Regions from separate parts of the Acidovorax sacchari genome, predicted to be linked through region 3. Evidence: riboswitches for the same ligand, from Rfam matches in the RefSeq annotation. Region 3 holds a riboswitch; each other region holds the start of a gene.

Evidence for each region. Region 3 has a riboswitch for thiamine pyrophosphate ahead of ACGHC0_RS23130 (long-chain fatty acid--CoA ligase). Riboswitches for the same ligand answer to the same signal wherever they lie in the genome.
Region 1: it holds a riboswitch for thiamine pyrophosphate, as region 3 does, so the genes downstream of both, thiC (phosphomethylpyrimidine synthase ThiC) here and ACGHC0_RS23130 (long-chain fatty acid--CoA ligase) in region 3, are expected to answer to the same signal.
Region 2: it holds a riboswitch for thiamine pyrophosphate, as region 3 does, so the genes downstream of both, ACGHC0_RS11815 (FAD-dependent oxidoreductase) here and ACGHC0_RS23130 (long-chain fatty acid--CoA ligase) in region 3, are expected to answer to the same signal.

What each region holds. Positions count from the first base shown of each region.
Region 1 covers NZ_AP035783.1:873,269-877,521, forward strand. Annotated here, with positions in the region: gene ftsZ (cell division protein FtsZ) at 1-698, shown strand, start outside; gene lpxC (UDP-3-O-acyl-N-acetylglucosamine deacetylase) at 960-1,883, shown strand; gene ACGHC0_RS03990 (hypothetical protein) at 1,896-2,072, shown strand; TPP riboswitch at 2,129-2,255, shown strand; gene thiC (phosphomethylpyrimidine synthase ThiC) at 2,421-4,253, shown strand, end outside.
Region 2 covers NZ_AP035783.1:2,607,097-2,611,349, reverse strand. Annotated here, with positions in the region: gene ACGHC0_RS11825 (TOMM system kinase/cyclase fusion protein) at 1-1,016, opposite strand, end outside; gene thiD (bifunctional hydroxymethylpyrimidine kinase/phosphomethylpyrimidine kinase) at 1,048-1,947, opposite strand; TPP riboswitch at 2,016-2,115, shown strand; gene ACGHC0_RS11815 (FAD-dependent oxidoreductase) at 2,187-3,305, shown strand; gene thiS (sulfur carrier protein ThiS) at 3,302-3,499, shown strand; gene ACGHC0_RS11805 (thiazole synthase) at 3,534-4,253, shown strand, end outside.
Region 3 covers NZ_AP035783.1:5,213,846-5,218,098, forward strand. Annotated here, with positions in the region: gene ACGHC0_RS23125 (acyl-CoA reductase) at 1-1,092, opposite strand, end outside; gene ACGHC0_RS23130 (long-chain fatty acid--CoA ligase) at 1,089-2,183, opposite strand; TPP riboswitch at 2,277-2,368, opposite strand; gene ACGHC0_RS23135 (cryptochrome/photolyase family protein) at 2,437-4,062, shown strand.

The sequences.
Region 1 (4,253 bases), 1.2 Mb from region 3:
AGGACGAAGCCTTCGCGCACGCCAACGACGTGCTGAAGAACGCCGTGGGCGGCATCGCCGAGATCATCAACGAGTACGGCCACGTCAACGTGGACTTCGAGGACGTGCGCACCGTGATGGGCGAGCCCGGCAAGGCCATGATGGGCACGGCCACCGCCAGCGGTCCCGACCGCGCCCGCATCGCCGCCGAGCAGGCCGTGGCCTGCCCGCTGCTGGAAGGCATCGACCTCTCGGGCGCCAAGGGCGTGCTGGTGCTGGTCACGGCCGCCAAGGGCAGCCTCAAGCTGTCCGAGTCGCGCCTGGCGATGAGCACGATCAACGCCTACGCCTCGCCCGATGCGCACGTCATCTACGGCGCCGCCTATGACGACAGCCTGGGCGACGACATCCGCGTCACCGTCGTGGCGACCGGCCTGTCGCGCGCCAACGCGCGCCGCCAGCCGATCTCCGTGGTGCAGGGCGGCCTGCGCACCGGCACCGACAACATCGCCTACCAGATGCCCATCGCAGGTGCCGCCGTGGGCGCGGCCGGTGGCCTGGTGGGTGGTGCTGCATCGCAGGCCGACTACGGCAACATGTCGGTGCCCAGCGTCTGGCGCACCAACCGCACGCAGGCCGCGGCCCGCGTGGATGCGCTGTCCTCGGGCGGCATGGACGACCTGGAGATCCCCGCCTTCCTGCGCAAGCAGGCGGACTGATTGGCTCCCCCCTGAGTCGCCGGTGGCCCGGCAAAGCCGGTTCCACGGCGTCTGCCGGCATGGCCTGCTCCGCGGCCTTCTGACGGGTGAGGTCGTGAATGATTCACGGCCGTGACCCTGAATCATGGATTTCCGCACTCTCTGGCCGCCCCGCTTCCGCAAGGAGCAGGGCGGCTTTTTGTTTCCGTTGTGACGCATGGGCTATGGATGGCATAGCCATCTGTGCGGGCAGGGACGGGTGCCGCCACCTAAAATTGCGGGATGCTCCAGCAACGCACGATCAAGACCCTCACCCGCGCCGTCGGCGTGGGCCTGCACAGTGGCCAGCGGGTCGAGCTCACGTTGCGTCCGGCCGCGCCGGACACGGGCATCGTGTTCCGCCGCATCGACCTGCCCGAACCCGTGGACATCCCGATCCGCGCCGAGTCGGTGGTCGATACCCGCATGGCCTCCACCATCGGCGTGGGCGGTGCCAAGGTGCATACGGTCGAGCACCTCATGTCGGCCTGCGCGGGCCTGGGGTTGGACAACCTCTACATCGACATCACGGCCGAGGAGGTGCCCATCCTCGACGGCTCGTCGGCCTCCTTCGTGTTCCTGCTGCAGAGCGCCGGCGTGGTGCTGCAGAACGCGCCCAAGAAGTTCATCCGCGTCACGCGGCCCGTGGAAGTGCGCGAGGGCGAGGGCCAGCAGCTCAAGTGGGCGCGGCTGGAGCCCTACCACGGCTACAAGCTGCGCTTCGAGATCGACTTCGCCCACCCGGCCGTGGATTCCACCGGCCAGAGCGTGGAGTTCGACCTCGGCGCGGGCAACTACACGCGCGACATCGCGCGCGCGCGCACCTTCGGATTCACGAAGGACGTGGAGATGATGCGCGCGAGCGGCCTCGCGCTGGGCGGCGGGCTCGACAACGCCATCGTCATGGACGATTACAAGGTGCTCAATGCCGACGGCCTGCGCTACGACGACGAGTTCGTGAAGCACAAGATCCTCGACGCCATCGGCGATCTGTACATCGTCGGCCATCCGCTGCTGGCGGCCTACAGCGCGTTCCGCTCGGGCCACGCGATGAACAACCGTCTGCTGCGCGAACTGCTGGCCCAGGAGGATGCGTGGGAGATCGCCACGTTCGAGAGCGAACGGCAGGCACCCTCCGGGTTCGCCGCGCCCGTGCAGGCCTGGTGAGGCCGCGCCGCCATGCTGCTGTTCCGCGGTCTGTTCTTTTTCCTGCTGCTGCTGGCGGTGGTGTCGTTCGTGTTCTATGTGGCCACCGGGCAGCCGCGCTACAAGCGCTTCGGCATCGTGATCGTCAAGTGGACGGTGCTCTCGGCCTTCGCCTTCTTCGCGGTGCTGGCGCTCGAGCGCTTCCTCTGATGTCCGCTGGCGTGCCCCGCCGTGGGGTGACACGGCCGGGCATCGCTCCTATACTCGCGCCTGCTCCGGGGTGCACGTAGAGACTCGAAAGGTTTCTGGGCGTGCTGAGACGGCGGACCTGACCGCCGGAACCGCGAACTTGATCTGGTTAGTACCAGCGTAAGAAGAGCTGCAGCCGGGATTCCCGCACCTGCAGGCGGATGCCTTCCGGGGCATCCGCCTGGCCGCCACGCGCCATCCCCCTTTCATGGGGAAGGTCCGCGCAGCGGGCGCCTCCATCCGGGGCCGGTACGGCGCACCTGGCCCCATGCGGAGCACATTTCCATCCACCCGAGGAGATTGCCCGCCATGAACGCCCCCGACAAGTTCGCCCAGCTGCTCTCGCTGACCCGCGAACCCTTCCCCGCCTCCACCAAGAACTACCTCATCGGCAGCCGCCCCGATGTGCGCGTCCCCGTGCGCGACATCGCGCTCACCAATGGCGAGCAGGTCAGCGTCTACGACACGTCCGGCCCCTACACCGACCCGGCTGCCGGGATCGACGTGCGCCGGGGCCTGCCCGGCGTGCGCGGCGCGTGGATCGAGGGCCGCGGCGACACCGAGCGCTACGAAGGCCGCCAGCGGGTGGCTCTGGACGACGGCAGCCGGTCCGAGGACGCCGCCCGCCTGGCCGCGCTGCGCGCCGAGGCCGCCGCCCTGCAGCGCACGCCCCTGCGCGCCAGGAGCGGTGCCAACCACACCGGCAATGTCACGCAGATGCACTATGCGAAGAAGGGCATCGTCACGCCCGAGATGGAGTACGTCGCCCTGCGCGAGAACGGCCGCCGCGAATGGATGGCGCAGTACCAGCAGGACGCCGCCCGCGAGCAGCGCCTGACCGGCAACCCGATGGGCGCGAGCATCCCGAAGATCATCACGCCCGAATTCGTGCGCGACGAAGTGGCGCGCGGCCGCGCGATCATCCCGGCCAACATCAACCACCCCGAGGTCGAACCCATGGCCATCGGGCGCAACTTCAAGGTCAAGATCAACGCCAACATCGGCAACTCGGCCGTCACCTCCAGCATCGAGGAAGAGGTGGAAAAGCTGGTCTGGGCGATCCGCTGGGGCGCGGACAACGTGATGGACCTCTCCACGGGCAGGAACATCCACACCACGCGCGACTGGATCGTGCGCAACAGCCCCGTGCCCATCGGCACCGTGCCCATCTACCAGGCGCTGGAGAAGGTGGGCGGCATCGCCGAAGACCTGACCTGGGAGATCTTCCGCGACACGCTCATCGAGCAGGCCGAGCAGGGCGTGGACTACTTCACCATCCATGCGGGCGTGCGGCTGGCCTTCATCCACCTGACGGCCCAGCGGCGCACGGGCATCGTCTCGCGCGGCGGCTCCATCATGGCCAAGTGGTGCATGGCGCACCACCGCGAGAGTTTCCTCTATGAGCACTTCGAGGACATCTGCGACATCATGAAGCAGTACGACGTCAGCTTCAGCCTGGGCGACGGCCTGCGGCCCGGCTGCGCGTCCGATGCGAACGACGAGGCGCAGTTCGCCGAACTGCGCACGCTGGGCGAACTCACGCAGACCGCCTGGAAGCACGACGTGCAGACCATGATCGAGGGCCCCGGCCACGTGCCCATGCACATGATCCAGGCCAACATGACCGAGCAGCTCAAGACCTGCCACGAGGCTCCGTTCTACACGCTCGGGCCGCTGACCATCGACATCGCCCCCGGCTACGACCACATCGCCAGCGCCATCGGCGCGGCCATGATCGGCTGGATGGGCACGGCCATGCTCTGCTACGTGACGCCCAAGGAGCACCTGGGCCTGCCCAACCGCGACGACGTGAAGCAGGGGATCATCGCGTACAAGATCGCGGCCCATGCGGCCGACGTGGCCAAGGGCCATCCAGGAGCCCGCGCGCGCGACGACGCGCTCAGCCAGGCGCGCTTCGACTTCCGCTGGCAGGACCAGTTCAACCTGGGCCTGGACCCGGAAACCGCGCAGCAGTACCACGACGAGACCCTGCCCAAGGACTCGGCCAAGGTGGCGCACTTCTGCTCGATGTGCGGCCCGAAGTTCTGCTCGATGAAGATCACGCAGGAAGTGCGCGACTTCGCGGCCCGGGGCATGCAGGAAAAGGCCCAGGAGTTCCGCGGCACGGGCGGGGAGCTGTAC
Region 2 (4,253 bases), 2.6 Mb from region 3:
GGCTCGGGCGGCTGCGAGAAATAGACGCCGCAGTACAGCAGGGTGAGCTGCCGCTTCTCCTCGTGCGGCGTGCCGAAGGCCACGGTGGGCGCGATGGCGCTCGGGCCGGCGCCCGGGCGTGTCTTCAGGATGCCCACCAGGTCGTCCAGGCGCACGGCGGCCGAGCGTTCCCAGAGCTGGCGCGCCGAGGCTGCCCGGTCCTGGCAGCGCTTGCGCAGGGCGCTGCGCAGCACCTCGGCCAGCGGATGGCCCTGGATCGCCTGGGGCAGGCTGAATTCCTGGGGCGATAGCTGCCGCTGGTAGATCTCGGCGGTGGATTCGCCCGTGACCACCTTGCCGGTGAGGCACTCCAGGAAGATCAGTCCCCACGCATAGAGGTCGGCCTGGGGGGTCACGGCTTCGCCGCGCAACTGCTCCGGCGAGCTGTAGGCGGGCGTGCCGACGTATTCCCCCTCGCGCGTGAGCTGCGTGGCCAGGGCATCGCCGGCACCGGGCAGCAGCGTGCTGATGCCGAAATCCAGCACCTTGGCATGCGAAGTCAGCCCCGAGGCGCTGATCATGATGTTCTCGGGCTTGAGGTCGCGGTGCGTGATCCCCGCATCGTGCGCGCAGGCCATGGCGTCCAGCACCTGGAGCATGAGGCGGCCGGCCTCGGCCGCGGGCAGCGCGCCCTGGTTCTGCAGCACCTGCCGCAATGTCAGGCCCGGGACGAACTCGAACACCGCGAAGACGAACGGGCCGCATACACCCTCGTCGAGCAGCTGCACGATGTGCGGATGGTGGAGCCGGGCGCAGGCCGCGATCTCGCGCCGGAACCGCTTGAAAAGGCGCTCGTCCTCGTCGATGCGGACGAACTTCAGCACCACCTTCTGGCCGGTCTGGCGATGGGCCGCGGAAAACACGATGCCGTAGGAGCCCGTGCCGATCACATCCTGCAGCACGTAGCGCTGCACGAGCGCGTCCTGCGCGGAGAAGGCTTCCCGGATGTGCCCGGGGTCGGGAGCGCGGAGACTCATGCGCCCTCCCCCTGGCGCCACAGGCGGCCGCTCACAGGGCGCCCCCGGTCGCGGCCGGGTCGCGGTGGATGCGCTGCGCCACGGGCGCGTGCCCATGGTCGAGCGGGCCTGCGCCGCGGCCGGTGCGCACCGGCGCCCCGGCCGTGATCGCCGCCTGCACGTAGGCATGCGCGGCAGCCACCGCGTCGCGCAGGCTGCGGCCCAGGGCGAGGTGGGCGGCGATCGCGGACGACAGCGTGCAGCCCGTGCCGTGGCCGTTGCGCGTCGGGATGCGCGCGGACCGCAGGTGCAGGTGCGGGGCCATGCCCTGCACGGCCAGCACATCCACCAGCGCGTCGCCCGGCAGGTGGCCGCCCTTGAGCAGCACGGCCGGGGCGCCGAGGCCCAGCAGTTCCTGCGCCGCGGCATCCATGGCGCCTTCGTCCCGGATGGCACGGCCCAGCAGCATGCCCGCCTCGTCGAGGTTCGGCGTCACCACGGCAGCCAGCGGAAACAGCGCCTCCACCAGCACGCGCACGGTGTCCGGCGCGATGAGACGGTCGCCGCTGGTGGCCACCATGACGGGATCGAGCACGACGTGCGGCAGCGCATGCCGGCGGATCGCATCGGCCACCACCTCGGCGACCTCGGGGGCATGCAGCATGCCGATCTTGACGGCATCCACGCCGATGTCCTCCACCACCGCGTCGATCTGGTCGCGCAGGATGGCGGCGGGCACGCCATGGATGGAGCGTACGCCCTGCGTGTTCTGGGCAGTGATGGCCGTGATGGCGGTCATGCCGTAGCAACCCAGGGCGGCGAAGGTCTTCAGGTCGGCCTGGATGCCCGCCCCGCCTCCGCTGTCAGACCCTGCAATGGACAGGATGCGCACGTAGCGGGATCCTTCCACGGCGGACGCCGCCGGCCGTGGTTCGAGAGGCTTGGAATTCATGGCAAAAATTATGGCGCATGCGCGATGTCAAATACGCCTTCCGCAGCGCTGTGCTGTAATTCAGGGAACGGACGAAACAGGGGTGCCGCGCCCGCCGGGCGCGGCTGAGAAAGACCCTCGGCACCCGATCCAGGTCATGCTGGCGTGGGGAGTTTCGACGGTGGACCGCCGCCTGTTCTCCGTGCCGCGCCTTCGCGCGCAAGCGCCCGACCGACGAGAACCGCATCCACCGCCCGCCCATGACCGCCCTGCTGTCCCCGCATTCCTCCATCGCCATCCTGGGCGCCGGCCTCATGGGCCGGCTGCTGGCCGCCGAACTGGCCCGGCAGGGGCACGCCGTGGAGGTGTACGAGGCCCAGGGCCCCGACGCCCAGGGCGCGGCCGCCCGCATCGCCGCCGCCATGCTCGCGCCGCTGGCGGAGTCCGCCATCACCGAAGCCGGCGTGGTACGCATGGGGCACCATGCCCTGTCGCGCTGGCCCCAGCTGCTGGCCGGCCTCGAGTGGCCCGTGTTCTTCCAGCAGGAGGGCACCCTCATCCTCTGGCACCGCCAGGATGCCGCCGAGGCCGCCCGGCTGCGCGGCGTGCTGGAGCGCACGGCCCGCACCGTGCCCGAACTGCCTGCCCTGCAGGTGCTGGACGGCAGCGCACTGCAGGAAGCCGAGCCCGCCCTCCAGGGCCAGCGCTTCCACCAGGGCCTGTACCTGCCCGGCGAAGGCCAGCTCGACAATCGCCAGCTGCTCGCGGCGCTGGAGCACGCCATGCGCGCCCGCGGCGTCCGGGTGCACTGGCACAGCCCGCGCGCGCCGGAAGATTTCACGCCGGGCATGACCGGCCAACCCGACTGGGTGCTGGACTGCCGGGGCCTGGGCGCCCGGGCGCAGTGGTCCGAACTGCGCGGCGTGCGCGGCGAGGTGGTCCGGCTGCACGCGCCTGGCGTGGCACTGCGCCGCCCCACCCGGCTGGTGCATCCGCGCTACCCCATCTACATCGCCCCCAAGCAGGACCACATCTTCGTGATCGGGGCCACCGAGATCGAATCGGACGACCTTTCGCCCGCGAGCGTGCGCTCCACCCTGGAACTGCTGAGCGCGGCCTATGCCGTGCATCCCGGCTTCGCCGAGGCGCGCATCCTCGAGATCGCCACCCAGTGCCGCCCCACCCTGCCCGACAACCTGCCCGCGGTGCGGCGCACCGCGCCGCGCGTGCTGCAGGTCAACGGCCTGTACCGGCACGGTTTCATGATTTCCCCGGCCGTCCTGGACGTGGTGATGGAATGCCTGAACGAAGGACAATCCCCCCTCGCCTCCCGCTTCGACCTGGCGCTCGACCTCGAGCCCGCCGCCGCACTGCCATGAACGTCGTCATCAACCAGAAAGCCACCGAACTGCCAGAGGGCGCCACCGTGGCCCATGCCATCGCGGCGATTGCCGCCCGCCCGCCTTTCGCGGTGGCCGTCAACACCCTGTTCGTCCCCCAGGCCCGCCACGCCGGCCACGCGCTGCAACCCGGCGACCGGGTGGAGATCATCGCGCCGGTGACGGGCGGCTGACCCACGCCAGCCTTTTTTCCCTTCGACATCCGCCATGCCCGACACCGCATCCGATGACGCCCTGGTCCTCTACGGCCAGCGCTTCGCCAGCCGGCTCCTGCTGGGAACCGCCCGCTATCCCTCGCCCAGCGTGCTGGAGGCCGCCGTGCGGCGTGCCCGCCCGGCCATGGTGACCGCCTCGCTGCGGCGCCAGGGCAGCAACCCCGCAGAGGCCGGCAGCGGCTTCTGGGAACTGCTGCGCCGGCTGGACGTTCCGGTGCTGCCGAACACCGCCGGCTGCCACAGCATCCAGGAAGCCGTCACCACCGCCCAGATGGCCCGCGAGGTCTTCGGCACGCCCTGGATCAAGCTGGAGCTGATCGGCGACGACTACACGCTGCAACCCGACACGCTGAACCTCGTGGAAGCCGCCTCCCAGCTGGTGCGCGACGGCTTCCACGTACTGCCCTACTGCACCGAAGACCTCGTGCTCTGCCAGCGCCTGGTGGACGTGGGCTGCCAGGCCGTCATGCCCTGGGCCGCGCCCATCGGCACCGGCCGCGGCCCCGTCAATCCGTACGCGCTGCGCACGCTGCGCGAGCGGCTGGACGTGCCCCTGCTCGTGGATGCGGGCCTGGGCCTGCCGTCCCATGCCTGCCAGGTGATGGAGTGGGGCTACGACGGCGTGCTGCTCAACACCGCCGTGGCCCTGGCGCAGGACCCGGTGGCCATGGCCGGCGCCTTCGCCGACGCGGTGCAGGCCGGACGCACCGCC
Region 3 (4,253 bases):
CGCCGAGAGGCCCTGCCATTCGAGCGCCTGCCGCCAGCTGGCCACGGCGGCGGATTCCTCCATGTCCAGCGCCCGGCGCGGAAACCGCCGGTGCAACTGCGCCAGCTCGCCCGCCAGGTAGCCCGCGAAGGCGCGCGGCGACACGGCGCCGCCGCGCTGCACGTAGAACACATGCGGCGAGTAGCAGCCCTGCTGGTCGTAGCGCATGACGTCCCACGCGGCCCGGCGCGCCACGGCCGGCGCATCGAGCGCATCCAGCGCGGCGGCCGAAACGATGCCGAAGCCCAGCTTGTGCCCGTGCGGCAGGAAGCGCGTGGTCACGGGCAGGCGGCGCTGGATGGCATGCAGCGCATCGTTGCCGCCATAGGCCAGCACCGTGTCGGCCCGGGCATAGAGCGCCGCGGCATCGTCGCCGTCCGCGCCCTTCCACCACACCACGGCGAAGCAGCCGGCCAGCGGCGGGTGCACCTCGGCCAGCAGCTGCGCGAACCAGCCCGCGAACAGCGGCTCGGCACTGGGCAGCTTGCCGATGCTGCCGGCCTTGACCAGCAGGCCGCACACGAAGCTCCAGAGCGCCAGCGCCGGCACATTGCCCGCCCAGCTGTGCACCAGCAGGCCCGGCCCGAAGGCGCGTACCGCGCCGCCCTTCGGCGCAGGCTGGAAGCCGTCGAGCACCAGCGGATTGGCAAAGTCCTCCGCCACGAAGCGGCGCAGCTGCGGCGCGCGGAAGGTCTTGAAAAAACCCGTGAGTCCCAGCCGCACCATCTCGGCGTCGTAGCCGCTCACGATGGGCAGCAGCGCCTCGGCCTGCTGCCGCGCCGGATCGCTGCGGTCCAGCAGGCGGGCGATGGCACGGTCGATCACATCGATGACCTGCTCCACCGCCATGGGCTGCAGATGGCGGGCGGCCGCCTCGCGCACGCGGCACGCCAGGGCGTCCATCTGCGCGGGCGTGAGCACGGGCACCTCCACTTCCAGCCGGGCGGCGCCCTGGGCGAAGGGCAGCACCTGCCAGGCCACGTCCTGCGCCTCGATGCCGGGCAGATAGCCCGCCCGCACCCGCTGCACCGCGGTGGCCGCCTGGGATGTCATTTCCCGGTGGCCCGCATGAAGTCCTGCACCGCCAGCGAACAGCCCTTGGCCTGCGCGCCTTCGGCCCGGCCCAGCAGCAGGAAGCCGCCCTCGGCCCATTCGCCCACGTCCTCGGTCAGGATGGTGGTCACGGAGTTGTAGTTGGCCAGGTCGCAATGCACGAGGATGCCTCGCTCGCCGGGCGGTACGTCACGTCCCGTGGCCGGGTCCACCAGCCGCGACCGGATCCAGTGCGGCCCGGACTTGACCGAGGGCACCACGGCATTGCCGTCGTCGTAGAACTGCGTGCTCAGCTCCGTCATGCCGTACATGTTGATGCACAGCTCGCGCGGCACGCCCAGCGTGTAAGAGAGCCCGGCGTAGAAATCCTCCGGCGGCACCTCGCGCGACTGGCCCTTGTAGCCGCCCGTGTCCAGCACGCGGCTGCCCGGCGGCAGCTGGAAGCGGCGGCCCTTCTCGTGCAGTGCCTCCATCAAATGGACGAAGCTGTAGCTCGCGCCCAGCAGCGCGTACGGCGTGCCGGTGCGCTCCGCGGCCTCCAGCGCCGCGCACAGGCTCACCACGTGCATGCCGTGCGCGCCCACGAAATGCCGGCTGACCGGGCTGCCGAACACGGACCGCGCCAGCGCCAGGTAGTGCGCCAGCGACGAATTCGGCATCAGGTGCTCGTCGGGGAACAGGATGCCCATCGGCATGGGCCCGGCCCCGCGCATGAAGCGCCGCTGGAAATTGCGCGCCATCGACAGGTCGTACACATCGAGCCGCGGGTGGAAATGCCGCCCCCGCGCCTCTGCGCCCCGGGTCGTGCCGCTGGTCATGAACACGCGCTCGTCCGGCCGCGGCGGCTCGCTGCGCAGCTCCGTCGCCTTGAAGGCGTCGATCGGCACCGCGGGGATGTCGCTCCAGCGCTCCACGCTGCGCAGCGTCGCGCCGCGGCGCTGGCAGAAGGTGCGGTAGGCGGGGTTGGCGGAATACTGGTGGGCGAACAGCCGCAAAGCCAGCGTGTCGAACTGTGCGTCGGTGCAGCCGCCTTCTTCCTCCATCGCGATGAATGCGAGGATGTCCGCGACCAGCGCAGCGACCTTGTCCATGGAGCTTCTTCCTTCGTGACCTGTGAACGATGCTCCGAAGGTCACGCCCGGCCATGCCGTGCACGCCACGCGGCGCGCCTGCGGAGGCTGGAGGATGGTGGTGACAGCTCTTCTTCCGCCGGAATGACCCGGTTCAAGTTCTCGGGTGTGGATCTCAGCACACGCGTGCACCCCGGAGCGTTGCGGGCATCTTAACCCGCCGTCCAAACGCCCTGCTTCCGCTGCGGCTTACGGGCCGCCTATATTCCCGGGCATGGAATCACCGGCGCCCGCCACGACGACACCCGCCCGGCCGGTGCGCGCGATCGTGCTCGTGCTGGGCGACCAGCTCGATCCGGACGCAGCGGCCTTCGACGGCTTCGACCCGCAGCAGGACATGGCGTGGATGGCGGAAGTGGAAGAGGAATCCACGCACGCCTGGTCCTCCCGGCCGCGCATCGCCCTCTTTCTCGCGGCCATGCGGCATTTTGCGCAGGCGCTGCGGGCGCTGGGCCGCCCCCTGGACTACCGGCGCCTGGACGACGACCGCGAGCCCCCCTGCCGCACGCTGGCCGATGCGCTGCGCGCGGCGATCCGCACGCACCGTCCGCAGCGCCTCGTGATGACCGCGCCCGGGGACTGGCGCGTCTGGAAGGCGTTGTCCGCCGTTGCGGCCGGCGCCGGGCTGCCGCTGGAAACCCGGCCCGACCGCCACTTCTTCGCCACCGTGCGCGAATTCGCCGACTTCCGGCGCCAGCTGGCCGGACGGCCGCTGCGCCTGGAAACCTTCTACCGCGCCATGCGCCGCCGCCACAGCATCCTGATGGACGGCCGCCAGCCCGAGGGCGGTGCCTGGAACTACGACAAGGACAACCGGCGCCCCTTCGGTCCGCAGGGGCCGGGCATGGTACCCGGGCGCTGCCGCTTCGAGCCCGACGCCATCACCCGCGAGGTGCTGGAAATGGTCGCCCGGCGCTTCGGCGACCATCCGGGGTCGCTGGAGAGCTTCGCCTGGCCGGTCACCCGCGCACAGGCCCTGCATGCGCTCGCAGACTTCGTGGACCACCGGCTGCCGGCGTTCGGCCCCTTCCAGGACGCCATGTGGCCGGACGAGCCCTGGCTCTACCACTCGCACCTGTCCGCGGCGCTCAACCTTAAGCTGATCCATCCGCGCGAGGTGGTCGCTGCCACCCAGGCCGCCTACCGGAGCGGCCGTGTCCCGCTGCCCAGCGCCGAGGGTTTCATCCGCCAGATCCTGGGCTGGCGCGAATACGTGCGCGGCATCTACTGGACCGAAATGCCGTCCTACCAGGACCGCAACGCGCTCGGTGCCGATGCGCCCCTGCCCGCCTGGTACTGGACCGGAGAAACCCCCTTCGCATGCCTGCGCCAGGCCATCCGGCAGACACTGGACCACGGCTACGCCCACCACATCCAGCGCCTCATGGTGACGGGCCTCTTCGCCCTGCTGCTGGGCGTGCGGCCACAGGCCGTGCATGCGTGGTACCTCGCCGTCTATGTCGATGCCGTCGAATGGGTGGAACTGCCCAACACCCTCGGCATGTCCCAGTACGCCGACGGCGGCCTGATGGCCAGCAAGCCCTACATCGCCACGGGCAAGTACATCCAGCGCATGGGCGGCCCCTGCGCCACCTGCCGCCACGACCCGGATGCCTTCCTGGGCGACACGGCCTGCCCTTTCACCACGCTCTACTGGGACTTCCTGCTGCGGCACCGGGAACTGCTGGCAGGCGTGCCCCGCATGGCCGCACAGCTGGCGCGGCTGGAGACGATGGGGCCGGAAGAGAGGGAGGGAATACGCCGAAGGGCGGAGGAACTGCGGAGGGAGCACGGCGGGGCCGCCTTGCCTGATGGAAGATTCCCGGTGGGGCGCCACTGATGCGCAGCGCGCAATATTGGAAATAGCCAATGCAAGACGGCCAGGCAGCCCCCCCGGGCAAAACCCCGCCCATTGACGACGCGTCGCCATCCGGCCGGAGCGTCACCGTCCGACCCGGGAAGGGCTCATGGTGATGGTGGCGCTCAACGCGCGAACAGGTCGCGGCAGCGCTCCGCGCCGTGCCCGATGAC